Regions from separate parts of the Streptomyces sp. NPDC059080 genome, predicted to be linked through region 3. Evidence: predicted binding sites of a transcription regulator. Region 3 holds the regulator's gene; each other region holds the start of a gene.
The links. The regulator HrcA, encoded in region 3, represses chaperone genes, less so after heat shock. The targets are predictions, from matches to a motif close to TTNGCACTCNGNNNNNCNGAGTGCNAA.
Positions count from the first base shown of each region.

Region 1: a site for HrcA is predicted at 5,089-5,115, ahead of groL (chaperonin GroEL). Genes of this name have one in related genera too.
Region 2: a site for HrcA is predicted at 5,287-5,313, ahead of groES (co-chaperone GroES). Genes of this name have one in related genera too.

Region 1 is NZ_JBHYGX010000010.1:89,705-99,846, forward strand. It holds gene ACFWWQ_RS11115 (trehalose-6-phosphate synthase) at 1-1,105, opposite strand, end outside; gene ACFWWQ_RS11120 (glucosyl-3-phosphoglycerate synthase) at 1,235-2,200, opposite strand; SAM riboswitch class I at 2,371-2,519, shown strand; gene thrC (threonine synthase) at 2,537-3,829, shown strand; gene ACFWWQ_RS11130 (MoaD/ThiS family protein) at 3,946-4,224, shown strand; gene ACFWWQ_RS11135 (cold-shock protein) at 4,714-4,920, shown strand; gene groL (chaperonin GroEL) at 5,304-6,929, shown strand; gene ACFWWQ_RS11145 (alpha/beta fold hydrolase) at 7,102-8,730, opposite strand; gene ACFWWQ_RS11150 (MerR family transcriptional regulator) at 8,943-9,887, shown strand; gene ACFWWQ_RS11155 (hypothetical protein) at 9,968-10,142, shown strand, end outside.
Region 2 is NZ_JBHYGX010000013.1:15,800-25,941, forward strand. It holds gene ACFWWQ_RS13325 (SDR family NAD(P)-dependent oxidoreductase) at 1-476, shown strand, start outside; gene ACFWWQ_RS13330 (DUF397 domain-containing protein) at 618-854, opposite strand; gene ACFWWQ_RS13335 (DUF397 domain-containing protein) at 954-1,190, opposite strand; gene ACFWWQ_RS13340 (helix-turn-helix transcriptional regulator) at 1,180-2,001, opposite strand; gene ACFWWQ_RS13345 (hypothetical protein) at 2,655-3,008, shown strand; gene groL (chaperonin GroEL) at 3,103-4,728, opposite strand; gene groES (co-chaperone GroES) at 4,832-5,140, opposite strand; gene ACFWWQ_RS13360 (FtsW/RodA/SpoVE family cell cycle protein) at 5,582-7,018, shown strand; gene ACFWWQ_RS13365 (polysaccharide deacetylase family protein) at 7,163-8,056, opposite strand; gene ACFWWQ_RS13370 (N-6 DNA methylase) at 8,340-10,142, opposite strand, start outside.
Region 3 is NZ_JBHYGX010000039.1:7,047-17,188, reverse strand. It holds gene ACFWWQ_RS24245 (enolase C-terminal domain-like protein) at 1-891, opposite strand, end outside; gene ACFWWQ_RS24240 (HAD family acid phosphatase) at 1,426-2,259, shown strand; gene ACFWWQ_RS24235 (ribonuclease Z) at 2,354-3,259, opposite strand; gene ACFWWQ_RS24230 (histidine triad nucleotide-binding protein) at 3,279-3,635, opposite strand; gene ACFWWQ_RS24225 (OsmC family protein) at 3,905-4,333, shown strand; partial or broken gene ACFWWQ_RS24220 (16S rRNA (uracil(1498)-N(3))-methyltransferase) at 4,339-5,073, opposite strand; gene ACFWWQ_RS24215 (nitronate monooxygenase) at 5,070-6,164, opposite strand; gene dnaJ (molecular chaperone DnaJ) at 6,413-7,549, opposite strand; gene hrcA (heat-inducible transcriptional repressor HrcA) at 7,550-8,566, opposite strand; gene ACFWWQ_RS24200 (MBL fold metallo-hydrolase) at 8,749-9,483, shown strand; gene ACFWWQ_RS24195 (DUF3097 domain-containing protein) at 9,536-10,142, shown strand, end outside.

The DNA.
Region 1 (10,142 bases), on a different contig from region 3:
TGTAGTCGCGGTAGACGGCCAGATCCTGGCGGGAGGGGTAGGCGAACGCGAGGTGGACGACGCGCTCGCGCCACTCCGGGCGGTCCGCCAGCAGACGGCGGTAGGCGTGCAGCCCGCGGACGATGTTCTTCGACAGTTCGGTGCGGTCGACCCGGACGATCGTGCGGCGCCGCTCCGGTCCGTCCCCGCCGCCGATCTGCGCGCGCAGCGCCGTCAGCCGTTCGTCGACGTCCGGGTGGTGCGCCCGCTCCCGCAGGAACTCCGCGTCGGCGCCCAGGCCGTGCACCCCGATCCGGGTGGTGTGCGGCGTACGGCCCGGGGGCGCGGTGACCACGTGCGGTGCCTCGCCGTCCGAATGGTGGACTGCGCACCGTGCCTCCAGGGTGGCCGTGCAGCACGCCACGAACGCCGCCGCCCACCGCCGTGTCAGAAAGCCCGCCCGGTCCGCGCCGAGCATGCCCCGGATCAGCCGGTCCCGGATGTCGTCGGGTAGCAGTGCGAAGTACTCCGGCGGCGCCCACGGGGTGTGCGAGAAGTGGCAGATCCGCAGGTCGGGTCGGCGCTCGCGGAGCATTCCGGGGGCCAGCGCCAGGTGGTAGTCCTGGATCAGTACCGCGGCGCCCGGCGCCGCCGCCAGGTCCAGCGCCGCCGCGAACGCCGCGTTGTACGCCTCGTACGCCGCCCACCGCTTCCGGAACTCCGTGTCGAACGAGGGCTCCAGCGGCGTCTGGTAGAGCATGTGGTGGACGAACCAGAGTACCGAATTGGCGATGCCGTTGTAGGCGGCGGCGTGCACCTCCGCCGGGATGTCCAGCATACGGACGCGCTGTCCACCGGTGTCGGCCGTCGGAAGCTCACCGTCCGCGCGCCGCACGGCCTCCCGGTCACCGTCGCCGAGCGCCGCGCAGACCCACACCGCGTCCGTCTCCGGCCCGATCGCCGACAGCCCCGAGACCAGCCCCCCGCCGCCCCGCTTGGCGGTCAGCGCGCCGTCCGCACCGACGGCATACGAGACCGGGCCGCGGTTGGACGCGACGAGCACCTCGGCGCCGCGCCCCGCGGTGGGCGTCCGGGCAGGGGTGGTACCGCTGAGTTCGGAGGCCATGCCGCGACCCTAGCCCGCACCGGATCGGCGCACACGTACGAATGAGGCCAAGGGAGGGACGCTGATGAGGCCAAAGGGGGGACGCCCGCCGGGGCCCGTCGTCCCACCGGGTGAGCCCGCCGGGGCGGCTCAGGCCGCCCGGCTCTCCGCGTACTCCGGGACCTCGGCCATCGGCGGCCGCTCCTCCGTGTCGACCTCGCTGGTCCGGGGGATGAAACCGCTCTCGCCGCGGACGAACTGCGTCAGCCGCGGCCGCACCAAATGCCCGCGTGCCAGCCGGAGTTGGGCGGTGCGGTAGATCGCGGCGGCCATCCGGCCCAGCGCCTGACCGTCCTGGTGGCGGTGCTTGCGGACGCCGACGTCCACCTGGGCGAGCGCATCCAGACCGACCGTGTGCAACGCGTCGACCAGCAGCCCCAGCTCGACGCCGTACCCGACGGGGAACGGCAGCCGCTCCAGCAGCGAGCGGCGGGCCGCGTACTCCCCGCCCAGGGGCTGCACGAACCCGGCCAGCTGCGGCCAGTGGAGGTTGAGCAGCGGACGGGCGACCAGTTCGGTGACCCGGCCGCCCTGGCCGGGGCCGCCCCCGGGCGCGCCGCCGGTCTCCAGCGGCCGGTCGTACATCGCCTTGACGAACTGCACGTCCGGGTCGGTCAGCAGCGGCCCGACGATCCCGGAGACGAACGCCGGCGAGAACTCCCGCAGGTCCGCGTCGACGAAGCAGACGATGTCGCCGCGGGTGACCAGCAGCGACCGCCACAGCACCTCGCCCTTGCCGGGCACCGCCGGCAGCCGCGGCAGGATGCTGTCCCGCGCCACCACCCGCGCCCCGGCGGCCGCCGCGACCTCGGCCGTCCGGTCCGTGGACCCGGAGTCCAGCACCACCAGTTCGTCGACGAGCGGCACCTCCTCGGTCATCAGGGCGGCGCGGATGGCCGCGACGATCGTGCCGACCGTCGCCTCCTCGTCGAGCGCGGGCAGTACGACGCTGACCGTACGGCCGCTGAGCCGTTTGGCCTCCAGCAGCTGCGGCAGCGGTCGGTCGGCAGCGGACCAGGAGCGACGCCCCAGCCAGCGCTCCACCTCTTCCAGCACGTCTTCGACTCCTCGGTGCGCGCCGTCTCGGCGGCGCATGTGATCCATCTCGCGGTTCGGACGGCTCTCTCTCCTGTCAGTGCCGTCGGTTACAGTCTTGAACAACGCGGATGACCGCCGCATGCCGGGGTCACCGCACCACAAACGCCTGGGATTTCCCAGCGCCATACCGCTCATCCAGAGGGGCAGAGGGACACGGCCCGTTGAAGCCCCGGCAACCCTCCAGCCGGTCTCGACCGCATCACGCGGCGCGAGGCTCCCGGCTAGGGAAGGTGCCAAATCCGTCTCGTGGCGAGATGCGCCGCGAGGAAGATGAGGAGAAAGGGCCTCGCCTCCATGGCTGCGCAAGCTGTTGAAGTTACCGAAAACGCTTCCTCCGTCACTCTGGGTCCCGCCGTCGGCCTGTCCTGCCGCGAATGCGGTGAGCGTTTCCCGCTCGGCCCGATCTTCGCCTGCGTGTCCTGTTTCGGGCCGCTGGAGGTGGCGTACGAGCTGCCGGACGGCGACCCGGAGCAGCTGAGGAAGCAGATCGAGGCCGGTCCCCACAACATCTGGCGGTACGCACCGCTGCTGCCCGTCCCCGCGGACGTGGCCGAGAAGCCGAACCTCAACCCCGGCTTCACCAAGCTCGTCAAGGCCGACAACCTCGCCCGTGAGCTGGGCGTCACCGGCGGCCTCTACGTCAAGGACGACTCCGGCAACCCGACGCACTCCTTCAAGGACCGGGTCGTCGCCATCGCCGTCGAGGCGGCGCGCGCCTTCGGCTTCACCACCCTCTCCTGCTCCTCGACCGGCAACCTCGCCGGCGCCGTCGGCGCCGCCGCCCGCCGCGCCGGGCTCCGCTCCTGCGTCTTCATCCCGCACGACCTGGAGGCCGGAAAGGTCGTCATGGCCGCGGTCTACGGCGGCGACCTCGTCGGCATCGAGGGCAACTACGACGACGTCAACCGCTTCTGCTCCGAGCTGATCGGCGACCCGCTCGGCGAGGGCTGGGGCTTCGTCAACGTCAACCTCCGCCCCTACTACGGCGAGGGCTCCAAGACGCTGGCGTACGAGATCTGCGAGCAGCTCGGCTGGGAGCTGCCGGACCAGATCGTCATCCCGGTGGCCTCCGGCTCCCAGCTCACCAAGATCGACAAGGGGCTGAAGGAGCTGATCGCCCTCGGCCTCGTCGAGGAGAAGCCCTACAGGATCTACGGCGCCCAGGCCGAGGGCTGCTCCCCGGTGTCGACGGCGTTCAAGGCCGGGCACGACGTGGTCCGCCCGCAGAAGCCGGACACCATCGCCAAGTCCCTGGCGATCGGCAACCCGGCCGACGGGCCGTATGTCCTCGACATCGCGCGCCGTACGGGCGGCGCGGTGGAGGATGTCAACGACGAGCAGGTCGTGGACGCGATCAAGCTGCTGGCGCGGACGGAGGGCATCTTCGCGGAGACCGCGGGCGGTGTGACCGTCGGCGTCACCAAGAAGCTCCTCGAAGAGGGCCTGCTCGACCCGGCCCTGTCCACCGTCATCCTCAACACCGGCGACGGCCTCAAGACGCTTGACGCCGTCGCTCCGACCACCGGCCCCACGGCCACCATCCGCCCGAGCCTGGACGCGTTCCGCTCGGCCGGGCTGGTCGGCTGATTCCCGGTCGCTCCTCCGGCCGGCAGTCGGCCGACCCGGTCCGTCCGCCGCCGTCCCGCCCGGGGCGCGGCGGCCGGTTCCGCAGACGTATCCGCAGTCGTTGGAAGGCAGAACCCATGAGCGTCAAGGTCCGCATCCCCACCATCCTCCGTACGTACACCGGCGGCGAGTCCGAGGTCACCGCCGAGGGCGGGACGCTGTCCGAGGTCATCACCGACCTGGAGAAGAACCACCAGGGCATCGCCGCCCGGGTGCTGGACGACGCGGGCAAGCTGCGGCGCTTCGTGAACGTCTACGTGAACGACGACGACGTCCGCTTCGAGCAGGGTCTGGAGACGCCGACGCCGGACGGTGCGGGCGTCTCGATCATTCCGGCGGTGGCCGGCGGCTGCTGACGCCCGCACCGGGTCGGGGAGCCGCCACCCGGGTGGCGAATGGTTCTCGCCATTCCTTTCTCTCTCTGACTGATAATCGCCCCGTCTGCATATGCGGACGGGGCGATTCCGCGTTGTGAAACAGTCCTGCAAAACGCGATACCATTTCGCCGATCCCCTTCTTCTGCTCATCGAGCACGGTGTGGCGACCTTCTGAACGCCCCGGGATCACGATGAGTTGTGTGCAAAGTGTGTGCGGCGTTTGCGCTCCAAGTTCCTTATGTCCGGCCCGAGTTGCCCGGGAATATGGCCAGTTCCGCGCATATCGCCACTTCTCGCATCGTCAGAATTCTCGTCCGATTGACCTGTTGCGCTGGGCACCGGTGCGGATACATTCGGCGGCGGTCGACGCGTTCCGGCGCACACTCCACGGGCCATTCGCGGGGTGAGGTCTGACCCGGGTCCGCGGAGTGCGGTCCTGCGCAAGGGCCAGTAATAGGGGAGTTAGGCATGGCTCAGGGCACCGTCAAGTGGTTCAACGCGGAGAAGGGGTACGGCTTCATCGCGGTCGACGGTGGTGCGGATGTTTTCGTCCACTACAGCGCGATTCAGATGGACGGCTACCGCACCCTTGAGGAGGGCCAGCGGGTCGAGTTCGAGATCTCGCAGGGCCAGAAGGGGCCGCAGGCTGACATGGTCAAGTTGGCGGCCGGCTGAGCGCCGACCGACTGCAGCATCCAGGAGACCCGCGCCCCGTTGGGGTGCGGGTCTCCTGCTGCGTTGAGGGGCCGGGCCTGCGGATTCAGGGACGGTCACGGCCGGGATGCCTTGCGCCCGCCCGTCGCCCGACCACCGCCCCTCAACGAGTCCTCCTTCGGAGGGCGCCTTGCACTCAAGGGGGTCGAGTGCTAATCATTGCGTTAGCACTCTCCGGGTGAGAGTGACAGTTTTGGACCGTCGGTGAGGTCCGCAGGCGGGGCGGGAAGGAACCGCTCCAACGGTGGGCCGTCCGTCGCGGGCGCCAGCGCGGTCCGGAGGAAAGAGCCTCCACGCCCCAAAGGCGCGGGAGGTGCCCCTTCGTCCTGGGAGGACCACTTCACATGGCCAAGATCATCGCGTTCGACGAGGAGGCGCGGCGCGGCCTTGAGCGCGGTATGAACCAGCTCGCCGACGCCGTCAAGGTGACCCTCGGCCCCAAGGGTCGCAACGTCGTCCTTGAGAAGAAGTGGGGCGCCCCCACGATCACCAACGATGGTGTGTCCATCGCCAAGGAGATCGAGCTGGAGGACCCGTACGAGAAGATCGGCGCCGAGCTGGTCAAGGAGGTCGCGAAGAAGACGGACGACGTCGCCGGTGACGGCACGACGACCGCGACCGTCCTGGCCCAGGCGCTCGTCAAGGAGGGCCTGCGCAACGTCGCCGCCGGCGCCAACCCGATGGCCCTCAAGCGGGGCATCGAGACCGCCGTCGAGGCCGTCTCCGCCGCCCTGCTGGAGCAGGCCAAGGACGTGGAGACCAAGGAGCAGATCGCTTCGACCGCCTCCATCTCCGCCGCCGACACCCAGATCGGCGAGCTCATCGCCGAGGCCATGGACAAGGTCGGCAAGGAAGGCGTCATCACCGTCGAGGAGTCCCAGACCTTCGGTCTGGAGCTGGAACTCACCGAGGGCATGCGCTTCGACAAGGGCTACATCTCGGCGTACTTCGCCACCGACATGGAGCGTATGGAGGCGTCGCTCGACGACCCGTACATCCTGATCGTCAACTCCAAGATCGGCAACGTGAAGGACCTGCTGCCGCTCCTGGAGAAGGTCATGCAGTCCGGCAAGCCGCTGCTGATCATCGCCGAGGACGTCGAGGGCGAGGCCCTGTCGACCCTGGTCGTCAACAAGATCCGTGGCACCTTCAAGTCCGTCGCCGTCAAGGCCCCGGGCTTCGGTGACCGCCGCAAGGCCATGCTCGGCGACATCGCCATCCTCACCGGTGGCACCGTCATCTCCGAGGAGGTCGGCCTCAAGCTGGAGAACGCCGGTCTCGACCTGCTGGGCCGCGCCCGCAAGGTCGTCATCACCAAGGACGAGACCACCATCGTCGACGGTGCCGGTGACAGCGACCAGGTCCAGGGCCGCGTCAACCAGATCCGCGCCGAGATCGAGAACTCGGACAGCGACTACGACCGCGAGAAGCTGCAGGAGCGCCTGGCGAAGCTCGCCGGCGGTGTTGCGGTCATCAAGGCCGGTGCCGCGACCGAGGTCGAGCTGAAGGAGCGCAAGCACCGCATCGAGGATGCCGTGCGCAACGCGAAGGCGGCCGTCGAAGAGGGCATCGTCGCCGGCGGTGGCGTCGCCCTGCTCCAGGCTTCCAGCGTCTTCGAGAAGCTGGAGCTGGAGGGCGACGAGGCCACCGGTGCCGCCGCTGTGAAGCTGGCCCTGGAGGCCCCGCTGAAGCAGATCTCCGTCAACGGCGGCCTTGAGGGCGGCGTTGTCGTGGAGAAGGTGCGCAACCTGGCCGTCGGCCACGGTCTGAACGCCGCCACCGGCGAGTACGTCGACATGATCGCCGAGGGCATCATCGACCCGGCGAAGGTGACCCGTTCCGCGCTGCAGAACGCCGCCTCCATCGCCGCGCTGTTCCTCACCACCGAGGCCGTCATCGCCGACAAGCCGGAGAAGGCCGGCGCGGCGGGCGCTCCGGGCGGCATGCCCGGCGGTGACATGGACTTCTGATCCCTGCCCCGTTCCGTCGCACGCGGCGGGACGGGCGGATCACCGTCCGCTGGTTCGCCGGGGCGGCACCTTCTTCGGATTCTCCGGAGGGGTGCCGCCCCGGCGGCGTTTCCGGGGCCGGGTGACCTGGGGCGGCCCGCCCGGGGGGCTGACGGAACCACCCTCGCGCCCCCTACGGTGGTGTCAGGTGGCCCAGGACGGTCCGGAGCGCCGATCGGACGGCCGTACGCAGCGCCGCGAGGTCGGCGTCGGAGTGGTGGTCCGCGGTCTCGAAGCCGTGGTGCCCGTCGGGTACGTCGATCACCTCCAGGGTGGTCCCGTGTGCCTCGGCCGCGGTCAGGAACTCCGTGACCGTGGCGGCGAGTTCGGGCAGTTCGCGACCGGCCCGGACCACGACGAGCGGCAGGTCGCCCGCGCCGCGGAGCGCCGCCACCGGCCGGAACCGGTCGCCGCCCAGGCCCCAGTTGGGCAGGGGCGCGAGGATCGGGTAGCTCGCGGCGATGCAGCGCAGCCACGGCGGCGGGGCGCTCAGCCAGTCGGCGGCGAGCAGTCCGCCGCCGGAGAAGAACCACAGCGCGATCCGGTCGCCGTCCACCCACGGGTCGGCGCGGACCCGTGCCACCGCCGCCGCGACGTCCTCCGCCGCGCGCGGGTAGCCGTCGATGTCGTACAGCCGGTGGTCGAAGGTCACGCCGATCGCGCCGTGGGCCGCGGCGAGGCGGGCATACCCGGTGAGCGTCGGCCACTCGCGCGGCGTTGGCCGGATGCCCTCGGGGATCGGCCCGCCGTGGACGACGATCACCGCCGGATGCGGCCCGTCGCCCCCGGGGAGGTACAGATCGATGGTCTCGTTCCGCTCGTGCGGCACCTCTGGTACGTCGAGGAGGAACGGCCGCAGATGCGGCGGCTGGCTGCCCGCGGGGGTGAGGCGGCGGCCCTCGCCCGCCGCCGCGTTCAGCAGGACGTCCGCGAGACCGTCCGGGCAGGAGAGCATCGGCCAGTGTCCGGTGGGCAGTTCGAGGAAGCGCACACCGGGTGCGGCGAGCGGCTGGAACGCCGGATCGCCGAGGCTGACCCGCATCTGGACCAGGTCGATGCTGGCGCCGTTGGCGGTGCAGAGGACGCCGGTGGTGGGGACGTCGGTGGCGGCGCCGGTCAGGTGCAGGGGCTGGCGGAGGGTGTGGAGCGGCTGCGGGACGGCGTCCCGGATCAGGCGCTCCAGGGATGTTCCGGGGATGCCGTCGGTGCTGCCCCAGCGGCGCCAGGCGGCTGCCGAATCCGGGGGCGGGAGCGGTTCGCCGCCGATGGCTCCGCCTGTCGTGGCGGCCCCGGCCCCGCCCGCCACTCCGGCTCCGCCCGCTGCGTCCGCCCCCGCGCGTGCCGCCAGCTCCTCCCGTACCACCTGGTCAGGCACGGTGGCCCACGCCGGGTGCCCGTTCTGGGGCGGGGCCGTGTCCAGGGCGACGAGCCGTGCCACGCGGCCGGGCCGCCGGTCCGTGGCGCCCAGGGCCGGGTGCAGGCCGTAGCCGTGGCCGACGAGGACGATGTCCCGGGTGGCGTCCTCCACGGCATCGATGGCCTGCACCACCTCCCCGATATGCGCCTCCAGGTCCGGCGCACCCCCGCCGCCGCGCGCCCCCTCGGGCCCGACGAGCGTCATGGCGTACGCCCCCGCTCCCGCCGCCCTCAGCCGCTCCGCCGTCTCCTCCCACACCCACCCGCCGGTGAAGGCGCCCGGGATCAGGATGAAGTGGGTCCTGGTGTGCCCGTCGTGGGCCCCGGTCCGCTCCGCATCGTTCATCGTTCGCTCCTCGCTCGTCACGTTCATCAGGGCGCTCTCGTCACGTTCATCAGGGCGTTCACGTAAGGGATCGCCCCGTACGGGGAGGGGGCGCGCCGCACACGACGGTGCGCCCCCCCAAGCCGGGCGGGCGGCGTACGGACCGTCCCCCGACCGGCCCGTCCGCCCCGTGCCCGCCGGTACCGTAGGAACTCCCCCTGAGGGAGGTTCAAGTGAGCGCATCCGACGGCCTGTGGAGCATCGGTGAGCTGGCCGAACGCGGCGGCGTCACGGTCAAGACCGTGCGGTTCTACTCGGACCGGGGCTTGCTGCCGGAGCAGACCCGCAGCGCGGGCGGACATCGCCGGTACGGCCCCGACGCCCTCGACCGGCTGCGGCTGATCCGTTCGCTGCGGGCCCTGGATCTGCCCGTCCCGGAGGTGCGGCGGATCGTTGACGACGAGGCGGGGGCGGGCGGTGCCCTGGAGGACGCCGTCGCCGGGCAGTTGCGGCAGCTCGGGGACCGGATGGCGGCGCTGCGGTGGCGGGAGGCCGGGCTGCGGCTCGTCCAGGAGTGTCCGCCCCGAGAGCGCGCCGATCGGCTGCGGCTCATCGGGGCGGTGACGGCGCCACCCAGTACCGCGTCGCTCGCCCGGTTCTGGCGGGCGTGGCTGCCGCCGCGGATGTCCGGCCGTGCGGTCGCCGCCTTCCTGGAGCAGGCGGTGCCCGCGCCGCCGGACGACCCGACGCCCGCGCAGGTGCTGGCCTTCGCCCGGCTGCACGCCCTGGTGACCCGCCCGTGCGACGGCTCCGCCCGCGTCCAGCCCGCCGCGCACCGCTCCGGCCCCGGTTTCCGCCCGGAGGTCCTCTACGACGGGCTGGGCGAGGCGTACGAGCTGGCGGCGGCGCGGCTGCGGCGGGACCGGGCGCCGCACCCGGGGGAGGAGCTGGACTGCTTCGTCGCCGCGTACGCCGCTTCCGGTGGCGCCCGGGACACTCCCGGTTTCCGCCGTCAGCTCGCCGCCCACCTCGCCGCGGACCCGCGTCTCGACCCGTACTGGGCGCTCACCGCCGAGGTCCTGGGCCCGCGCGACGGCCGTCCCGTGCCGACCCCGGGCACCACGCACGACTGGCTGCTGGCCGCCCTGACCGATGAGGTGGCCGCCCGCGCCGCCTGAGCCCCGGACCGGCCCCGGCGTCCCCAACTGCCTGCACTGTTAGGCCACATGGTGTCGTACCCCTCTGGCAGGATGCCTGTATGTCGAACACGCAGACGATGACGTATGCGCGGGTCGGAGCGGCCCTTGAGGAGGCCGGTGCGGTGGCGCCGGAGAAGGTCCAGCAGGTGCTCGCGGAGTACGCGCATTGGGCGCAGGACTCGCTGCGTCCGTACGAGGTCGCCTGCGCGCTGGAGTCCTTCGGGATCGCGCTGT
Region 2 (10,142 bases), on a different contig from region 3:
TGGCCGATGAGCTGGCGATGCTGAAGGTGCACTGCGAGGCGGTGCTGCGGCTGACCACGGCGGCGGTGCGCGGGATGCGGGAGCGGCGGCGCGGCGGGGTCGTCAACGTCGCCTCCGTCGCGGCGTTCGTGCCGCGCGGCACCTACGGGGCGAGCAAGGCGTGGGTGGTGCAGTTCACGCAGGGGGCGGCGCGGGATCTGGCGGGCAGCGGGGTGCGGCTGATGGCACTGTGCCCCGGGTTCGTCCGGACCGAGTTCCACCAGCGGGCCGGGATGGGCACGGACAACATCCCCGGCTGGCTGTGGCTGGACGCGGACAAGCTGGTCGACGCGGCGATGAAGGACCTGGCACGCGGCCGGTCGCTCTCCATCCCCGACCCGCGCTACAAGGCCCTGATGGGCGCCGCGAAGCTGGCCCCGCGCGGCGTGCTGGGCGGCCTGACGTCGCGCACGGGGCGGAAGTTCGGGCCGAAGTAGCGGGGCGGTGCGGTGACCGGGGTGCGCGGAGGCGGGCGCCCCGGTTCTGTTCTCTCTGATCGCTGGGGACCCTGGTCCCGATGTGACGACGACGGCCCCGCCCCCGGGGCCGTCAGCTTGGGTGGCTGCGCGCAACGTCCGTCAGGTGACCGGGAACCCCCCATCCCCGACGGCGGAAACGAACGACGCCCAGCCGCCGACCGGAAAGACCAACGTGGGACCCTGCGGAGCCTTGGAGTCTCGGACCGGAACCAGCCCGGACACCGCGAAGGTCCGGGAGACCTCGACGCACTGGCCTCCGTTGGAGCCGCTGTAGCTGGACTTGAACCAGGTCGCCCCGTTCAGGTCTCCGGCTTTCCTTACTGCCTCACCGTTCACCTGGCTCTCCCCTCGTGCGCTGCTTGCCCGACCCCGGCCGGGCGCATAAACGCATCGGCCCTCGCCACGGTATGACGAGGACCGGTGATCAGGATCTGCTCAGGCCGAAAACTCACCACGCTTGACGGTGGAGACGAACGACGACCAGCCGTCGGCAGGAAAGACCAACGCGGGGCCCTGCGGGGCCTTGGAATCCCGGACGGCGACTGCCGCGTACGCGGTGCCGGTCAGGTCAGCGGCCTCCACGCACTGCGACTGGTCCGTTCCGCTGTAGCTGGACTTGAACCAGGTCGCCTCAAGCAAGTCGCCGGCGTTCATCACGGCCTTACCGGTCATGGGAGTTCCCCTTCATGTACTTCTTGATCACTTCTTGCGAGTCATCAACAGGTAGAGCGGCTTCGTAAACGGCGTCGAACGCTGCCGAGAAGGCACGTACGTCCTCCAACTGCTCCAGAAAGACGCCGCCCCTGATGTGGTCGATCGTCACCAACGAGGGCCATGGATGCCGGAAGTCCATGATCGTCATGTTGCTGGTCAAGCCTGAATGAACCGGCGCGTCCAACGGCATCACGCGGATCGAGACGTTTTCACGCTCCGACATGTCCAGCAGGCTCAGAAGCTGATCCCGCACAACGTCCGACGTGGAGCCGGAGCGGGCATGGAGAGCGGATTCATCGATCACCGTGCGCAGCGCGGCGGGGCCGGCAGTCCTCGTGAGGACCGCCTTTCGGGCTTGCCGAACTTGCACCAGAGCATCGGCGTCGCGCTGCGTCTCCACCCGGGGAGAGCTGGAAATGATGGCGTGGGCGAAGGCAGGCGTCTGGAGCATGGCAGTGATCAACTGAGGATGGTAGGCCCGGATCTGCGTCGCCTCACTCTCCAGCGCAATGCTGTCGGCGTACGCCCTCGGGAGTATGTCCGAGTAAGCGGCCCACCACGCCCGAACACCCGACTCCGCGGCCCGGCTCAACTCGCCAGCAACTTCGGGGTCATCAACTCCGTACGCCGCCAGCAGCCTTGAGATGTCCTCCGCCTTGATCTGGTACTGCCCGGTTTCGATCCGGGAAAGCCGAGTGCTCTCCCACCCGACGCAAGACGCTGCCTGCGCCAGCGTCATCGCAGATTCATTGCGGTAGCGGCGCAGCATCCCTCCAAGTCTGCGCCTCATAACCGGCGGTGGCGTCTGGGCACTGGTCATGTGCGCAGTCTGGCACAACATTGCCCACACTCCAGGCGCGAACAAGGATTCCAGTTTCCTGCGGATTCGATTCACAACATTGCGAACTCACCGCAATCATGCGCAAGATGACCGCAGGGCGCTTGACCGTATGTCACGGAGCCCTCACTGTCCGGCATGCCCTGCTGCTGCCAAGGAGTACGGCGCCTGCTGGCTTTCCACGACCGAACTCGCCACACAAGAAGACCCCCGCGACGTTGCTGGAGCGGCGAACGTCCGGGGGCTGTGGCCACCAACCCTCAGGAGGTTGACAGCGTGCTTCAGGTTATCCGAACGATCTTCGAAACGCTGCTGGTCCGGCTACTGCCCGCCCAGGGCTGCCACCGGGCCGCAGGTCCGCGTCCCGTTGGGCGTCAGGTCGGGGCGCCGACCGCGCGTCCGGCGCCCGCGTCCGGCTCCGCACCGCAAAGTGAGGACGTCCCCTTGGTACGCCCCTACGTCCTCACGCCCTCGGAACGACGGCAGGAGCACCGCGTGCGGCGGACACGGCGGCGCGAGCTGTGGTCGGCTGCGCACGGTGTCGCCGGGCCGAATCTGCTTCGCGGAGTGGAGATGGCCGCCCGATGACCCCCATGGACCACGCCCGGCTGCTGCCATGGGCCAGCCTCGACGGGAAGCCGTGCTACCTCATCGGCGGCACCGGGACCGGGTACGTCTCCCGGCTCGCCGACCGGATGGAGGCGGAGCAGATGGCGGCAGCGGCCGATCTCATCGAGGAAGCTCGCCGCACCCTCGCCTCCTGCGCGTGGACGCCCGGTGAAATCCATCTGCTGGCCTACGACTTGAACGAAGCCCTGACCGAGGTGCACCGGGTGTCGGAGGGCCGGGGCACCCGTTTGCAGCAGAGGGTGGACGACCTCGATACGGAGGGCGACGAGGACGACGACGGCGGGGGCGGCGCTTCGTCCGCCGCCTGACACCGGGCAGGGCCCCGGGCACGGCGCGAGGCCCGGCCCCCATCGGGGACCGGGCCTCGTGCGGCGCTACCGGCGCGGCCTGTTCAGGGCCGGGTCAGTGGGCGTGGCCGTGGCCGTGGCCGGCCTCGGCGGACTCGTCCTCGGCCGGCTTCTCGACGACCAGGGTCTCGGTCGTGAGGAGCAGCGAGGCGATGGAGGCGGCGTTCTCCAGGGCGGAGCGGGTGACCTTCACCGGGTCGATGACGCCGGCCTTGACCAGGTCGCCGTACTCGCCGGTGGCGGCGTTGAAGCCCTGGCCCTTGTCCTGCTCGGCGACCTTCGCGGTGATGACGTAGCCCTCAAGGCCGGCGTTCTCCGCGATCCAGCGCAGCGGCTCGACGACGGCGCGGCGGACGACGGCGACACCGGTGGCCTCGTCCCCCTCCTTGCCCAGGCCGCCTTCCAGCACCTTGGCGGCGTGGACCAGCGCGGAGCCACCACCGGAGACGATGCCCTCCTCGACCGCGGCGCGGGTCGCGGAGATGGCGTCCTCCAGACGGTGCTTCTTCTCCTTGAGCTCGACCTCGGTGGCCGCACCCACGCGGATGACGCAGACGCCACCGGCGAGCTTGGCGAGGCGCTCCTGGAGCTTCTCGCGGTCCCAGTCCGAGTCGGTGGTCTCGATCTCGGCCTTGATCTGGTTGACGCGGCCGAGCACGTCCTCGGAGTTGCCGCCACCGTCGACGAGGGTGGTGTCGTCCTTGGTGACGGTCACGCGGCGGGCGGTGCCCAGCACGTCCAGACCGGCCTGGTCGAGCTTGAGGCCGACCTCCTCGGCGATGACGGTGGCACCGGTGAGGGTGGCCATGTCGCCGAGCATCGCCTTGCGGCGGTCGCCGAAGCCGGGCGCCTTGACGGCGACGGCGTTGAAGGTGCCACGGATCTTGTTCACGACCAGGGTCGACAGGGCCTCGCCCTCGACGTCCTCGGCGATGATCAGCAGCGGCTTGGAGGCACCCGCCTGGATGACCTTCTCCAGCAGCGGCAGCAGGTCCTGGATCGAGCCGATCTTGCCCTGGTGGATGAGGATGTACGGGTCCTCCAGGACCGCTTCCATCCGCTCCTGGTCGGTGACCATGTAGGGCGAGAGGTAGCCCTTGTCGAAGGCCATGCCCTCGGTGAAGTCCAGCTCCAGACCGAAGGTGTTGGACTCCTCGACGGTGATGACACCGTCCTTGCCGACCTTGTCCATCGCCTCGGCGATCAGCTCGCCGACCTGCTTGTCCTGGGCGGACAGGGCCGCGACGGCGGCGATGTCGGTCTTGTCCTCGATGGGACGCGCGGTCGCGAGCAGGTCGTCGGAGACGGCCTTGACGGCGGCGTCGATGCCCTTCTTCAGGGCGGCGGGGGAGGCGCCGGCGGCGACGTTGCGCAGACCCTCACGGACCAGCGCCTGGGCCAGCACGGTGGCGGTGGTGGTGCCGTCACCCGCGATGTCGTTGGTCTTGGTCGCCACCTCCTTGACGAGCTGGGCGCCGAGGTTCTCGTAGGGGTCGTCGAGCTCGACCTCACGCGCGATGGTGACACCGTCGTTGGTGATGGTCGGCGCGCCGAACTTCTTGTCGATGACGACGTTGCGGCCCTTGGGGCCGATCGTCACCTTCACCGTGTCGGCCAGCTTGTTGACGCCGCGCTCCAGGGCGCGACGGGCGTCCTCGTCGAACTTCAGGATCTTCGCCATGAGTTACGTGTCCTTAACGTCGTGCTCTCAACGAAATGCGCCCCTGCCCCGGTGCTTGGACGCGGGAACCAGGGGCGCAGATCACAGCAGAATGCTGGGTGACTTACTTCTCGATGATCGCGAGAACGTCGCGAGCCGAGAGGACGAGGTACTCCTCGCCGTTGTACTTCACCTCGGTGCCGCCGTACTTGCTGTAGAGCACGACGTCGCCGACGGAAACGTCGAGCGGAAGACGGTTGCCCTCCTCGAAGCGACCCGGACCGACGGCCAGGACGACGCCCTCCTGGGGCTTCTCCTTGGCAGTGTCCGGGATGACCAGGCCAGAGGCCGTGGTCTGCTCGGCGTCGAGCGGCTGGACCACAATGCGGTCCTCGAGCGGCTTGATGGCAACCTTGGTGCTGGCGGTCGTCACGATCCGACCTCCCCCTTCGGAGATCTCACGGGGTTAACTGTCTGAGGTGGCGAGCAGATGGATCCGTCGTCGCGGGTGCCGGACCAGCTCATCGCCGTGTTTAGCACTCCCCTTCGGAGAGTGCCAATGCCGACACTATGACGCGGTTAGCACTCGGTCAAGTGGAGTGCCAGTCGAGCCGGAATCGGGTCGGCGCGGCGGCGACCGGCCGCGGGCGGGGGTTCTGGTGGGCCATACCCTGCAACGTCCCGGCCGGATACCGTGCCGAACCGGACACATCAGGGGCCGCCGTCGCAACCCGGCGCCCCGGACCTCGGTCTTCCTTCAAGGTTGCCGGGCCGGCCATCGGGGCCGGCAGCTTTGCGGATGACGGAGGAGACAGTGCGAGGAGCGAGGAGTGCGGCGCGCGCCGCCCGGGAGGAGAGCGACGTCGAGCGCACGATGACGTTCGCGGCGCTCGCCCAGGCGCCGGACCGCCGCCGGACCGAGGCCCGGATGCTCGCCTTCGCCGTCGCGATCACCGTCGGCGGCTATGCCTACACCGGGCTGTCGATGGAGGGGCGGCTGCCCGCCGGGATGCCGTGGTTCACCGCCGCCATGGTGCTGATCGCGCTGGTGCCGCACCTGGTCATCCGCCGCGTCGCCGACCGCGCCGATCCGCTGATCCTGCCGCTGGCCACGCTGCTCACCGGCATCGGCCTCGTCCTGCTGAACCGGCTGGACATCACCTACGCCCGGCTGCCGCGCCTGCAGACCGCACAGGCGGCCACCGGGCAGCTGGTGTGGACGGGCCTCGGGGTGGCGGTCTGCGTGGCGATCCTGCTCCTGCTGCGCGACCACCGGGTGCTCCAGCGTTACGTGTATCTGACGATGGCGGTCGGTCTGGTGCTGCTGATGGCACCGGCGTTCTTCGGCGCGGACCAGTTCGGCGCCAAGCGGTGGATCCTGCTCGGGCCGCTGTCGTTGCAGCCCGGCGAGTTCGTGAAGCTGATGATCGTGGTGTTCTTCGCCGGATACCTGACGGTCAACCGCAATGCGCTGGCGCTGGCCGGGCGGCGGGTGATGGGTGTCCAGCTGCCGCCCGGACGGCAGCTCGGGCCGATCTTCACGATCTGGATCATCAGCCTGCTGGTGCTGGTCTTCGAACGCGACCTGGGGACGTCGCTGATCTTCTTCGGCGTCTTCGTGATCATGCTGTACATGGCCACCGAGCGGACCGGCTGGGTGGTGTGCGGCCTGGCGATGGCGGCGGTCGGCGCGGCGGTCGTGGGGTCGGCGGAGCCGCACGTCAAGGGCCGGGTGATGGCCTGGCTGCACCCGATGGACATCTTCCTGCCGCCGGAGAAGCGGCCACCGGGGCTGATCTCGGCGCAGTCGGCGGAGTCGCTGTTCAGCTTCGGCAGCGGCGGCGTCAGCGGCACCGGCCTCGGCCAGGGCCACCCCGAGCTGGTCGGGTTCGCGGGCAACAGCGACTTCATCCTCACCACCGTCGGCGAGGAGCTGGGCATGGCCGGGGTGATGGCCGTCCTGCTGCTGTACGTGCTGCTCGCCCAGCGCGGGTTCCGGGTCGGGGTGAGCGCCCGCGACCCGTTCGGCAAGCTGCTCGCCGTGGGGCTGGCGGGCGCGCTGGTGCTCCAGGTCTTCGTGGTGGCCGGTGGGGTGACGGGACTGATCCCGCTGACCGGCAAGGCGCTGCCGTTCCTCGCCAAGGGCGGTTCGTCGCTGGTCGCGAACTGGATGATGGTCGCCGTGCTGATCCGGATCAGCGATGCGGCGCAGCGGCGCCGGGAGCCGGTGGGCGCCTTCCCGCGGCGCGGCCGGCGGCGCGCGGGACGGCGCGCGCTGCCCGCCCCGCGCGCCGGTGCGCCGGGAAGCTGACGGCCGGGGACCGTCGCGCCCCGGCCGTCGGTCGATGCCCGTACGGAGCGGGCGCCGGTGGCTGCCCGTACGGAGGGGGCGCCGGTGGCTGCCGGTACGGAGCGGGCGCCGGTGGCTGCCCGTACGCGGCGGGCGGGTGGGGGCTCAGACGTAGTCCTCCAGACGGGCGACGGCGAAGCCCTGTTCGGTGGCGGTGCGCAGGACGTTGCGGAGCAGGTCGGGCATGGTCGCCTGCCAGTCCTCGCGGCCCCGGAAGTGGCTCAGGATGATGTCGCCGGGGTGCAGCCGCCCGTCGCCGCGGCTGTAGTCGATGTGGTCGGGGAAGAACTCCTCGGCCCACAGCGGGACGACGTCGATCCCGCAGGAGGCGGCGATCTGCAGGGTCTCGCGGGTGTAGTCGCCGTAGGGCGGCCGGAAGAGCCGCGGGGTGCGGCCCATCTCGCGGGTGAGGTTCTCCTGCTGCCCGCAGATCTCCTTGCGCTGCTCGCCGGTGCTCAGACCGGGCAGGTAGGGGTGGTGCAGCGTGTGGTTGTGCACGCCGTTGCCCTGCTGCTGGGCGGTGCGGAAGTAGCCGTATCCCTTGCCGTCCTTGGCGAGATAGTCGCTGAGGAACGCGCTGTAGGGGATGTGGAGTTCCTTCGTCATCCGGAGGAACTCGGGGTCCTTCTCGTAGCCGTCGTCGAGGGTCAGGAAGACGATCTTCCGGTCGGTGGGGACGCGGGAGATGGCGATCGGGAGCTTCGGGTCGTCGCCGCGGGAGAAGACCGGCTCGGTGGCGATACGGGCCTTGACGGCGGGCGGCTCGGGCGGCTCCAGCGGCGCTTCGTCGAGGCCCCAGCGGGCGGCCGTGGCGTCGCGGCGGGCCTGGGCCCGTTCGATCAGCTTGGCCTGGGTGAGCAGGGCGCGGGCGGCGGGCGCCACGGCGGGGCGGCCGTGGGCGGGGACGTTGTCCTGGGAGGAGGTCGCGGCGGCGGAGCAGCCGACGGCGAGCAGGCTCAGGGCGCCGAACGCGGCCAGAGCGCGCGTCCGGCGCGCCACCGGGCGGCCCGGTCCTGGACACCCGGATTGCGGGAAAAGTCTGATTAGCTGCATAACGCCGGATAGTGGCAGCGCCGTTCGTCGTGCCGTCGCCCGCCACGCGGCAGGGTCAACCGACCGGCCCACGCCACCCCGCGCGCCGTCCGCCCGACGGCCCCGCCCGCCGTACGCCGGGCGGGTCATGGCAAGGCCAGGGGCGCGCCGTACGCCCCCGCACAGGGTGCGGAGGGCGCCCCGCACGGGGGGAGGTACTCGGGGCCGGGGGTGCGTATGCCCCGGGTGGTCATTCCCCAGCCGGGGGGAGAACGCGGCCGGACATGAGCAGATCCGCCAGTTCCGCACGGTAGACATCGAGCGCCGCAATGAGTTCGGTGTGCGTTTGACGCTGCTCGTCCAGGGTGTTCAGTACACGTCCGATCTTCCGCTGCTCTGCCACTGGAGGCAGCGGCACGGGCAAGTCGTACAGATCCTTCGAGGAGATCGACAGCACAGCGGTTCCTCTGGCCCGCCGACTGATCCAATTCTGCGTCTCCGGACGTTCCAGGAAGCCAAGAAGATAGTCGGCGTACAAGTGTTGGGAGGGGCGGATCCGCACGAGGTGGGTGCCGAAGAGCCAGCCTTCCTCGGCTTCCGTGACCAGAGCGCAGCGGCCCAGGGTGCCGGTGCGCGTCATCACCAGGTCTCCGGCCCGGAGTTGATAGCGCGTCATCGCCTGCGCCTCACCCCCTGTAACCCAGGTGACGCCGTCGTGCAGAATCCGATGCCCGCGCACGGCCGCAGGACGGACCATGGGAATCCCACGGACAGCGTCGTCCCCTTTGTCGCGCCGTGACCCGCCTGGGCCAACCGTAATCTCTGCCAGCTCGCCGAGCCGCCCCTGATGCCAGCCTGGCGGGAGATTCTCCCCCGGCCCGCAGTTCGCAGTGAGGGGCCATGCTTCCCGCCATGGACTCCTGAACCGTTTCAGGTCGTCGCTCAGCGCCTGCAGCCCCGCTGCGGCGGACGCCAACCGCTCCACTCGGAGAACAATGGCCTGCTCGGAGATGTGTGGGCCCACAAGCGAGGCTTCCGGAACCGTCAGGGAACGGGGGGCGAGCATATGCTCCCGGTCTCGGAGCTCATCGAGACCGAGGGCACGGCTGGGGACTGATACGGCACCGCTTGGAGCAGATTCAGTTCGCGCTGCCCCGTGGCGCCATGCAGCGTATGCATCGACTATCGCGGCTATGTCACTTTCGGACAGCTCACGCAAGGTCGGGCCAGCCATGCGGCCCAGCCCTGAGCCATCGATGAAGAAGACTTCCTCACGCTGGCTCTCCGGCCGTGTCAGCATCCAGATGCTGACGGGGATCCCCGTGGTGGCGAACAATTGCGGAGGCAGCGCCACGACACATTCAACGGCTCCATCCTCAATCATCGCGCCACGGATCTGCCGTGCGTGCCCCCCGCCGAATCCCGCACCCTCCGGCATCACCACCGCGGCCCGCCCGCCCGGTGCGAGCCGGTCCACCACATGCTGCAGCCACGCGAAGTCACCCCGCGATCCCGGAGGGCCATAACGCCAGGTCCGCTGCCCCGCGGAGATGGACAGCCGTTGCGCAAAAGGCGGGTTGGTCACGATCCAGTCGATATCGCGAGGCCACGGGTCCCCTTCCCCCGAACCCTCGATCTCCAGTCCCTGTTGAAACACCGCGTCTTCCGCCCCGTGGAGTGCGAGATTCATCTTGGCGAGATGCAGAGCATCACTGCTCGGCGTCGTACCCGTGACGCGGGGCCGGACCTCGGATTCGGCGAACTCGGTCAGGACTGCCGTAAGTATTTCCCCGGCACGGCAGAAGGGATCGTGAATACAGCGCGGCTGCGGTTTGGTGACAGTCAGCATGCGTGCCATGGTGCGGGCCACCGACTTCGGCGTGAAGAACTCTCCTCCTTCGCGCCGTCCGTACTCGCTCCGGTAGCGATGCACCAGCAAGTCGAATACAGCCGCGCACTCAGCCCGTGTCCCCGGTCCTTGCCGACCGAAGACCTCGGCTAGGGCGGCCACCTGTTCACGGCCTGCGATATCGCGGTCGAGCACGGCGCGCAG
Region 3 (10,142 bases):
GGGGATCTCCTCGAACGTCGTCACACACATGTTGGTGGCGAGCGGCAGCGGCGCGCCGCCCCCGGCCCGCAGGGCGGCGGCGATCTCGGCCATCGGGCCGGTCCCGGCCGCCGGGTCCTCCAAGTACTCCAAGGTGTCGCCGAGTGCGGCGGCGACGCGCAGCGAGGTGGCGACGGACCAGGCGCCGTTGGGGTCGAGCCGCAGCGGCTTGCCGGGGAAGGCGGCGGCGAGGGCGCGGACGGCGGCGATCTCCTCGTCGGGCGGGAAGACGCCGCCCTTGAGCTTGAACGAGCCGAAGCCGTGCGCGTCGGCGAGGCGGCGGGCCTGGGCGACGACGCCCGCCGGGTCGAGGGCCGCGCCCCAGTCGTCGGCCTCGCCGCGGCCCCCCGGGTGCGCGGCCCAGCGGTAGAAGAGGTAGGCGCTGTAGTCGACGCGGTCGCGGACCTTGCCGCCGAGCAGCGCATGGACGGGCAGGCCCGCCGTCTTCCCCCAGGCGTCCAGGCAGGCCACCTCGACGGCGGAGACGACGGAGCGGCGGAGCTTGTCGGCGGTGCGGACGCCGCGCAGCCCGGCGGCGTCGACGGCGCCGGGCCCGGTGGCGTCCGGGGAGTCGCCGCAGACGCGGGCGGCGAGCGCGGGCAGGGCGTTCAGATCGGTGACCCGGTGGCCGGGCAGGGCGTCGGCCAGCGGCCGGGCCAGATCGAGGTAGGCGGTGTCGCCGTACGTCTCGCCGACGCCGGTGACGCCGCCTGCGGTGACCACCTCGACGATCAGGCGCGGCGTGTACGGCTGGTGCACTCCCTGGGTGTTCAGGAGCGGCGGGTCGGCGACCAGGATCGGGGTGAGCCGGACCTCGGTGACGGTGAGGTCGTGAGCACGGGTGGTGGCCAAGGGACGCACTCCTGTCTCCAGAGGGACGCCGCCGGGCGACGGCGTCACGCATGTCCGTACATGCATCTCTGCGTACGCGTCTCCACGTATGCATGTCCGCCCACGCATGTCCGCGTACGCATGTCCGTGTATGCATGCCCGTGTATGCATGCCCGCGTATGCATGCCCGCGTACGCATGTCCACGTACGCATGCCCGCGGATACATGTCTGTGTATGTGGACGGTGTCCACGGACGGGAAGGGAGGCTAGAAGGGTGGCGCGGAAGCGTCAACGGGGCGTCCGGGGCGCGGAGTCGAGCGGCGCGCGCCCCCGCACCCGCCCGGCGCCCGCATCCACCTCCGTCTCCACCTCCGCCGCAACGCCGCCGCAATGCCGCCGCCCACCCCACCCAACTCACCCCTCTTTACCAATCGTTGAATCTCCGCGCGTAGATCCCGCGCCGCGCCTCTGTTACATCTACCTGGTCCGGGCAGGTCAGCCCCGGACCCGCGCGACCCCGCGCGGACCCCCACCGCTTCCCGAAGGAGCCGCGCATGCCCCGCTCTTCCCTGTCCCGCCGCCTTCCGGCCGCCCTCCGCTCCCGCCGGGCCCGGGCCGGCGCCGCGACGGTCGCCGCGCTCGTCGCCGGTACCGCGGTGTTCGGCGCCGCCCAGGCCACCGCGGAGCACTCGGTGCCCCGGACCGACAAGGAGGTCCCCAACCTCGCCCTCGTCCAGGACAAGATCAAGGCGTACTACGGCGACACCGTCACCGCCGACGGCGAGCACTACGCGTCCCCGACGAGCAACTACGCCCGCCAGGTCCACGGCATCGAGGCGAAGGCGCGGGCCTACCTCAGCCGCGCGCTCGCCCGGCAGGACGCCCGCGCAGGCAAGGGCCACGCCAAGCCCGCCCTCGTCCTCGACATGGACGACACCACGCTGCTGACGTACAACTACGAGCTGCGCGAGGGCTTCCACTACACCGAGAAGAGCCAGGACGCCTACCTCGCCTCGACCGACATGGACCCGGTCTTCGGCATGGACCGCCTGGTCGACTGGGCCCACTCCAAGGGCGCCGAGGTCTTCTTCCTCACCGGGCGCAAGGAGGCCCAGCGGGAGTGGAGCGTGCGCAACCTCAAGAACGTCGGCTACGGCGTCCCGCTCGACCGCGCCCACGTCTACCTGAAGGACAAGGAGCACCCCCCGGCCTACCTGCCGTGCGGCGCGGACTGCACCACCGTCGAGTACAAGTCCGGGACCCGCAAGCACATCGAGTCGCTGGGCTACGACATCGTCGCCAACTTCGGCGACCAGTACAGCGATCTGCGCGGCGGCGCCGGTGACCGGACGTTCAAGCTGCCGAACCCGATGTACTACCTGCCTTGAGGGCGCGGGAGTGACCGGCGCCGGTCACTCCCACCGCGTCTCGGCACATCGAACGGGAAGATCCCAGCCGCCCGGGTGCCCAACCACCGTGCGCTCAGCGCCGCTTGGGCACCGGCACCCGCATCAGATCGCGGGCGACCGTCAACTCGCCGGTGAACCCGGCCTCCCGCGCCTGCCGTTCGAAGACGGCCGGGTCGGAGTAGCGCTGCGAGAAGTGCGTCAGGACGAGGTGCCGCACCCCGGCACCGGCCGCCACCTTCGCCGCCTGCCCGGCCGTCAGATGGCCGTGGTCGGTTGCCAGTTGCACGTCCTCGTCGAGGAAGGTCGACTCGATGACCAGCAGGTCCGCCCCTTCGGCCAGCGCGTCCACCCCGTCGCACAGCCGGGTGTCCATGACGAACGCGAACCGCTGCCCGCGCCGCACCTCGCTCACCTCGTCGAGGCGCACCCCGCGCAGTTCCCCGGCGTGCTGGAGGCGGCCGACGTCGGGCCCGGCGATGCCGTGCGCCACGAGCCGGTCCGGCAGCATCCGCCGGGCGTCCGGCTCGACCAGCCGGTAGCCGAACGACTCGACCGGATGCGACAGCAGCCGCGCCTCCAGCGTGTACGCCGGGGTCGTGGCCAGCACCCCGTCCGCCGCGACCGGCTGCTCCGTCAGGCGTACGGTCTCGCGGTACGCGGTGGAGTAGCGCAGCCGGTCGAAGAAGCGCTGCCCGCTCGCCGGGTAGTGCGCGGTGACGGGGTGCGGCACCCGGTCGAGGTTGATCCGCTGGATCACCCCGGCAAGACCCAGCGAGTGGTCGCCGTGGAAGTGGGTGACACAGAGCCGGTTGAGGTCGTGGGCGGCGACCCCGGCGCGCAGCATCTGCCGCTGGGTGCCCTCACCGGGGTCGAACAGCAGGCCCTCGCCGTCCCAGCGCAGCAGATAGCCGTTGTGGTTGCGGTGCCGGGTCGGCACCTGGCTGGCGGTGCCGAGGACGACCAGTTCGCGTACGGACAACTCTTCGACCTTCGCCCCGTCAGACCAGTCGCTGCAGGTCGCGGCCGCCGAGCAGATGCGCATGGGCGTGGAAGACCGTCTGCCCGGCGCCGGGGCCGGTGTTGAAGACGATGCGGTAGCCCGTCGCGTCGACCTTCTCCTCGGCGGCCACCTCGCCCGCCTCGCGCAGCAGGTCACCGGCGATGGCCGGTTCGGCGGCGGCCAGCTCCCGGGCGTTCGCGTAGTGCACCTTGGGGATCACCAGGACGTGGGTCGGCGCCTGGGGGTTGATGTCGCGGAAGGCAACGGTGGTCGCGGACTCCCGGACGATGGTCGCCGGCACCTCCCCCGCCACGATCTTGCAGAACAGGCAGTCGGCCTGCGGTTCTCCCGCCACCGGTGGGCTCCTCCCGGGTCATCGGCCACCACACCCGCCGGAGCGCGAGGGCCGCGCCGTGGGCCGCCCTCGTCACGTCCCGTCGTACGCGGCGGACGCCGTACGCACCGTGCGTACGCCCTCGGATGCTACCGGCCCGGCGCCCCGTACGGCCGGGTGGGCCGACCACGCCGGGGCGCGGGCCGCGAGGACCGTCCGCGCGACGGCTCGGCCTCTAAGCTGACCCCGCACAGCCCCCTTTTCGCCCACGAACCGGGAGTTAACGCACCATGGCCACCACCCGCACCGCCACCACCCACTGGGAGGGCACCCTCCTCCAGGGCAAGGGCACCGTCTCCCTGGACTCCTCCAAGGTCGGGACCTACGACATCAACTGGCCGGCCCGCGCCGAGAAGCCGAACGGCGTCACCAGCCCGGAGGAGCTGATCGCCGCCGCACACTCCGCCTGCTACTCCATGGCCTTCTCGCACGGCCTGGCCGGGCAGGGCTACACCGTCGAGGACGTCGACACCCAGGCCGATGTGACCTTCCAGCCGGGCGAGGGCATCACCGGCATCGCCCTGACCGTCAAGGCGCGCGTGCCGGGCCTGTCGGAGACGGACTTCCAGACGGCGGCGCTGGACGCCAAGGCCAACTGCCCGGTCAGCCAGGCGCTGAAGGGCGTCAAAAACATCACCCTCACCGCCGAACTGGTCTGACCCGCACGGCCGGTGCGCCCCAGCAGCAGCGCCGTCGCGGCCGTACCCGCCGTGGAGGTGCGCAGCACCGTCGGGCCCAGGCGGTACGGCGCGGCGCCCGCCGCCTCGAACGCGGCCAGCTCGTCCGGCGCGACCCCGCCCTCGGGGCCGACGACCAGCACCACCGAACCGGACGCGGGCAGCTCCGCGGTGGCCAGCGGGGTGGCGCCCTCCTCGTGCAGCACCGCCGCGAAATCGGCCTCCGCCAGTAGCTCGGCCACCTGCTTGGTGGTCCGCGCCTCGCCCACCTCGGGGAACGTCAGCCGCCGCGACTGCTTCCCGGCCTCCCGGGCCGTCGCCCGCCACTTCGCCAGCGACTTCGCGGCCCGCTCGCCGCGCCACTGCGTGACACACCGCGACGCCGCCCAGGGGATGACGGCGTCCACCCCGGTCTCCGTCATCGTCTCCACCGCCAGTTCGCCGCGGTCGCCCTTGGGCAGCGCCTGGACAACGGTGATCCGCACCGGCGGCGCGGGCTCCGTCCGCACCTCCGCCACCGCGACCGTCAGCCGGTCCTTGCCCTCGACCGCCGCGACCGTGCCGTACGCGCCGGTCCCGGCGCCGTCGGTCAGCACCACGTCCTCACCGGCCCGCAGCCGCCGCACCGACACCGCGTGACGGCCCTCGGGACCGTCCAGCACCAGCGTGCCGCCGGGCCGCGCGCCCGCCAGCGAATCCACCACGAAAACCGGCGCCGTCATGCCTCGTCCCTCACCTTGTGACCGTTCCACTCCTCGCGCGTCGCGCCCAGTTCGGACGCCAGCAGCGCCACCAGCGCACCGGCGGGCAGCTCCCGCGCCAGCCGGTGCCCCTGCCCGGCCCACAGCGCCATGCCCTGCGCGTCACCCGTCCGCGCGGCCGCCCTCCGCAGCCCGGCGGTCAGATGGTGCACGGCCGGATACGCGGCCGGGGCGTACGGGCCGTGCTCCCGCAGGAAGCGGTTGACCAGGCCCCGGGCCGGGCGCCCGGTGAAGGCGCGGGTCAGCTCGGTGCGGGTGAACAGTGGGTCGGCCAGCGCCCGCTTGTGCAGCGGATGCGCGCCGGACTCGGGGGTGGTGAGGAAGGCGGTGCCCAGCTGTGCCGCCTCGGCACCGGCGGCGAGCACCGCGGCGATCTGCGCGCCGCGCATCAGCCCTCCGGCGGCGATGACCGGCAGCCGCACCGCCTCGCGGACCTGCGTGATCAGCGACAGCAGGCCGAGCGGGGCGCTCGTGCCGTCGGCGTGGGGATCGTCCCGGTGGGTGCCCTGATGGCCGCCCGCCTCGACGCCCTGCGCACACACCGCGTCGGCGCCCGCCGCCTGCGCCGCCCGCGCCTCGTCCGGCGTGGTGACGGTGACGACGGTGTACGTCCCGACCGCGGCCAGCGAGGCGAGCACCGCGCGGGAGGGGCAGCCGAAGACGAACGACACCACCGGCACCGGGTCCTCGCGCAGCACCGCCAGCTTCGCCTCGTAGCTGTCATCCGAGCCGCCGTACGGATCGACCTCGCCGAGCCCGGTCTCATACCACGCGGCCTCACCGGCGAGCTGATCGCGGTAGACCTCGACGGCGGCGGTGTTCGCGAGTTCGGGCTGCGGGAGGAAGAGATTGACGCCGAAGGGGCGGCCGGTCAGCCCGCGCAGCCGCTTGATCTCCTGGTACATGCCGTCGGGGGTCTTGTACCCGGCGGCGAGGAAGCCGAGTCCGCCGGCCTCACCGACGGCGGCGGCCAGCTCCGGACCGGAACCGCCGCCGGCCATCGGCGCCTGCACGATCGGATGACGGCAAAGAGCGGTCAGCGCGGTGGACATGGCCACATCGTGTCATGCCCCGCGCACCGCACCGAAACGGGCAGACCCGCCCGGCACCCCGGCCGACCGGGACCGGCCAACGGCCGCCGAACGCACGTGGGGCCCGGGGAAATCCCCAGGCCCCACACGCGTAGACCTACGGTCGTCTACCGCCCGTTGAACGCATCCTTCAGGCGCGAGAAGAGCCCCTGCTGCCCCGGTTGGCTGCGCTCACCCGGGGACAACCCCCGGACCCCCGGCCGGTACGCCTACCGCCCGTTGAACGCATCCTTCAACCGCGAGAAGAGCCCCTGCTGCCCCGGTTGAAACTGGCCCGTGGGGCGCTCTTCACCACGGAGCTTGGCCAGCCGCCGCAGCAGCTCTTCCTGCTCGGGGTCGAGCTTGGAGGGGGTCTGCACCTCGACGTGAACGATCAGATCGCCGCGGCCGCCGCCCCGCAGATGGGTCACACCGCGCTGGTGCAGCGGGATCGACTGGCCGGACTGTGTACCGGGCCGGACGTCGATCTCCTCCAGGCCGTCCAGCGTCTCCAGCGGACACTTCGTGCCCAGCGACGCCGCCGTCATCGGGATGGTGACCGTGCAGTGCAGATCGTCGCCGCGCCGCTGGAAGACGGAGTGCGGCAGCTCATGGATCTCGACGTAGAGGTCACCGGCGGGACCGCCGCCGGGGCCGACCTCGCCCTCGCCCGCGAGCTGGATGCGGGTGCCGTTGTCGACGCCCGCCGGGATCTTGACGGTCAGCGTGCGGCGCGACCGGATACGGCCGTCACCGGCGCACTCCGGGCACGGCGTCGGCACGACCGTACCGAAGCCCTGACACTGCGGACACGGCCGCGACGTCATGACCTGACCGAGGAAGGACCGCGTGACCTGCGAGACCTCACCGCGGCCGCGGCACATGTCACAGGTCTGCGCCGAGGTGCCGGGGGCCGCGCCCTCACCGGTGCACGTGGTGCACACGATGGCGGTGTCGACCTGGATCTCCTTGCTCGTCCCGAACGCCGCCTCGTCCAGCTCGATATCGAGACGGATCATCGCGTCCTGGCCGCGCCGCGTCCGCGAGCGCGGACCGCGCTGCGAGGAGGCGCCGAAGAACGCGTCCATGATGTCGGAGAAGTTGCCGAAGCCCGCGCCGAAGCCACCGGCCCCGCCACCGCCGCCGGCCTGCGAGAGCGGGTCGCCGCCGAGGTCGTAGACCTGCTTCTTCTGCGCGTCCGACAGCACCTCGTAAGCGGCGTTGATCTCCTTGAACCGCTCCTGGGTCTTCGGATCCGGGTTCACATCCGGGTGCAGCTCGCGCGCCAGCCGCCGGAAAGCCTTCTTGATCTGGTCCTGCGAGGCATCGCGGCCGACACCGAGGACCGTGTAATAGTCCGTGGCCACTTACGACTCCGCCAGGATCTGTCCGACGTAACGTGCCACTGCGCGTACCGCTCCCATCGTTCCGGGGTAGTCCATGCGGGTCGGTCCGACCACGCCGAGTTTGGCGACTGCCTCGTCGCCCGAACCGTAGCCGACCGCAACCACCGACGTGGACGCAAGTCCTTCGTGGGCATTCTCATGCCCGATACGTACGGTCATGCCCGAGTCCTTGGCCTCCCCGAGCAGTTTGAGCAGCACCACATGCTCCTCAAGGGCCTCCAGCACCGGCCGGATCGTCAGCGGGAAGTCGTGCCCGAAGCGGGTGAGATTGGCGGTACCGCCGATCACCAACCGCTCCTCGGTCTCCTCCACCAACGTCTCCAGCAGCACCGACAGCACCGTCGAGACCGTGCCGCGGTCCTCCTGCTCGAAGGAGTCCGGAAGATCCTGCACCAATTGCGGCACATCCGCGAACCGGCGGCCCACGACCCGGCTGTTGAGCCGGGCCCGCAGATCCGCCAACGACGCCTCGCCGAAGGGCTCCTGACAGTCGATCAGCCGCTGTTCGACGCGTCCGGTGTCGGTGATCAGTACGAGCATCAGCCGCGCCGGTGCCAGCGCCAGCAGCTCGACATGACGGACGGTGGACCGCGTCAGCGACGGGTACTGCACGACCGCGACCTGCCGGGTCAGCTGGGCCAGCAGCCGGACCGTGCGGCCCACGACGTCGTCGAGGTCGACCGCGCCGTCCAGGAAGTTCTGGATCGCCCGGCGCTCGGGGCTGGAGAGCGGCTTGACGCCGGCGAGCTTGTCGACGAAGAGGCGGTAGCCCTTGTCGGTGGGGATCCGGCCCGCGCTGGTGTGCGGCTGGGCGATGAATCCTTCTTCCTCCAGGACCGCCATGTCGTTACGGACCGTGGCCGGGGAGACACCGAGCCGATGGCGCTCGGTCAGCGCCTTCGAGCCGACCGGCTCCTCCGTGCCGACGTAGTCCTGGACGATGGCACGCAGCACCTCCAGCCTGCGTTCACTGAGCACCGCGCACACCTCCAGTCCCGCCGTCCTGCGGCTTCCTCACCTGGCACTCCGCCGGTCCGAGTGCCAGTACCGCTCCAGTGTACGGCCGGGTCGCACCGGCGGGGCAAGGGTCCCGCGTGCGACACCGACCACGCCCCGTCGTCCACCGGGCGACGCCACCGCGCTACCGATAGCGTCTCGGCATGCGCACGACTTGGGAAGAGGCGGGATGGGAACGGCTCGGTGACGGCATCGCCCGCCGCCGGATGCCGGGCTGGGACGAGACGGTGGGCGTCGTCGCGGGGACGGACGGCGTGCTGCTCGTCGACACCGGCGCCACCCTGCGCGACGGCGCCGAACTGCGGCTCGCCGTCCGCCGGGTGCTGGGCCGCGACGTGACGCACATCGCGCTGACCCATCCTCACTTCGACCACGTCCTGGGCACCGCCGCCTTCGCCGGGGTGCAGGTCTTCGCCGCCGCCGGGACCGCCGAGCTGATGGCCCGCGGGCGGGATGCGCTCCGGGAGGACGCGGTACGCCACGGCATCGACCCGGACACCGCCACCGAAGCCACCGACATCCTGGTACTGCCGCACCACGGGGTGCACGGCGAGCTGACCGTCGGCCTCGGCGACCGGACGGTGCTGCTCGCCAACGTCGGCCCCGGCCACACCGCGCACGACCTCGCGGTCCTCGTCCCGGGCCGGGGCGGAGCGCCCGAGGTGGTCTTCTGCGGCGACCTCGTCGAGGAGTCCGGCGCACCGTCCGCCGGGCCCGACGCCCTCGGACGGCAGTGGCCCGCCGCCCTGGACCGGCTGCTGGCCCTGGGCGGCGAGGACGCGCGGTACGTCCCCGGGCACGGCGCCGTGGTGGACGCCGCCTTCGTCCGCGCCCAGCGCGACGCGCTCGCCACCCGTTTCGGCGCCCCTCCGGCCTGACCGGCGCCCGTATCCGTCACCCGACCCGTCACAGAACAGGCACGACGACACGATGCAGAGCAAGCGCTACAGCCCCGACCTCACCCCGCCGTGGAAGAAGCAGCGGCCCGCGCCCGAGGTGGCGGCGGAGGCGGATCTGGTGGTCGAGGAGGTGACCACGGGATTCTGCGGGGCGGTGATCCGCTGCGAGAAGTCGGCGCAGGGGCCGACGGTCACGCTGGAGGACCGGTTCGGCAAGCTCCGCGTCTTCCCGATGGAGCCGCGCGGCTTCGTGCTGGAGGGCAAGATCGTCACGCTCGTACGGCCCCGGGAGCGGGCGGCGGGGAGCGGTCCGGCGCGGACGGCGTCCGGTTCGCTGGCGGTGCCCGGTGCGCGCGCCCGGGTCGCCCGGGCGGGCCGGATCTACGTGGAGGGGCGGCACGACGCGGAGCTGGTCGAGCGGGTGTGGGGCGACGATCTGCGCATCGAGGGCGTCGTCGTGGAGTACCTGGAGGGCATCGACGACCTGCCGGAGATCGTCCGCGCCTTCTCCCCCGGGCCCGACGCGCGGCTGGGCGTCCTCGTCGACCATCTGGTGCCCGGCTCGAAGGAGTCGCGGATCGCAGCGGGGGTGACCGATCCGCATGTGTGCGTGGTGGGCCATCCGTACATCGACGTAT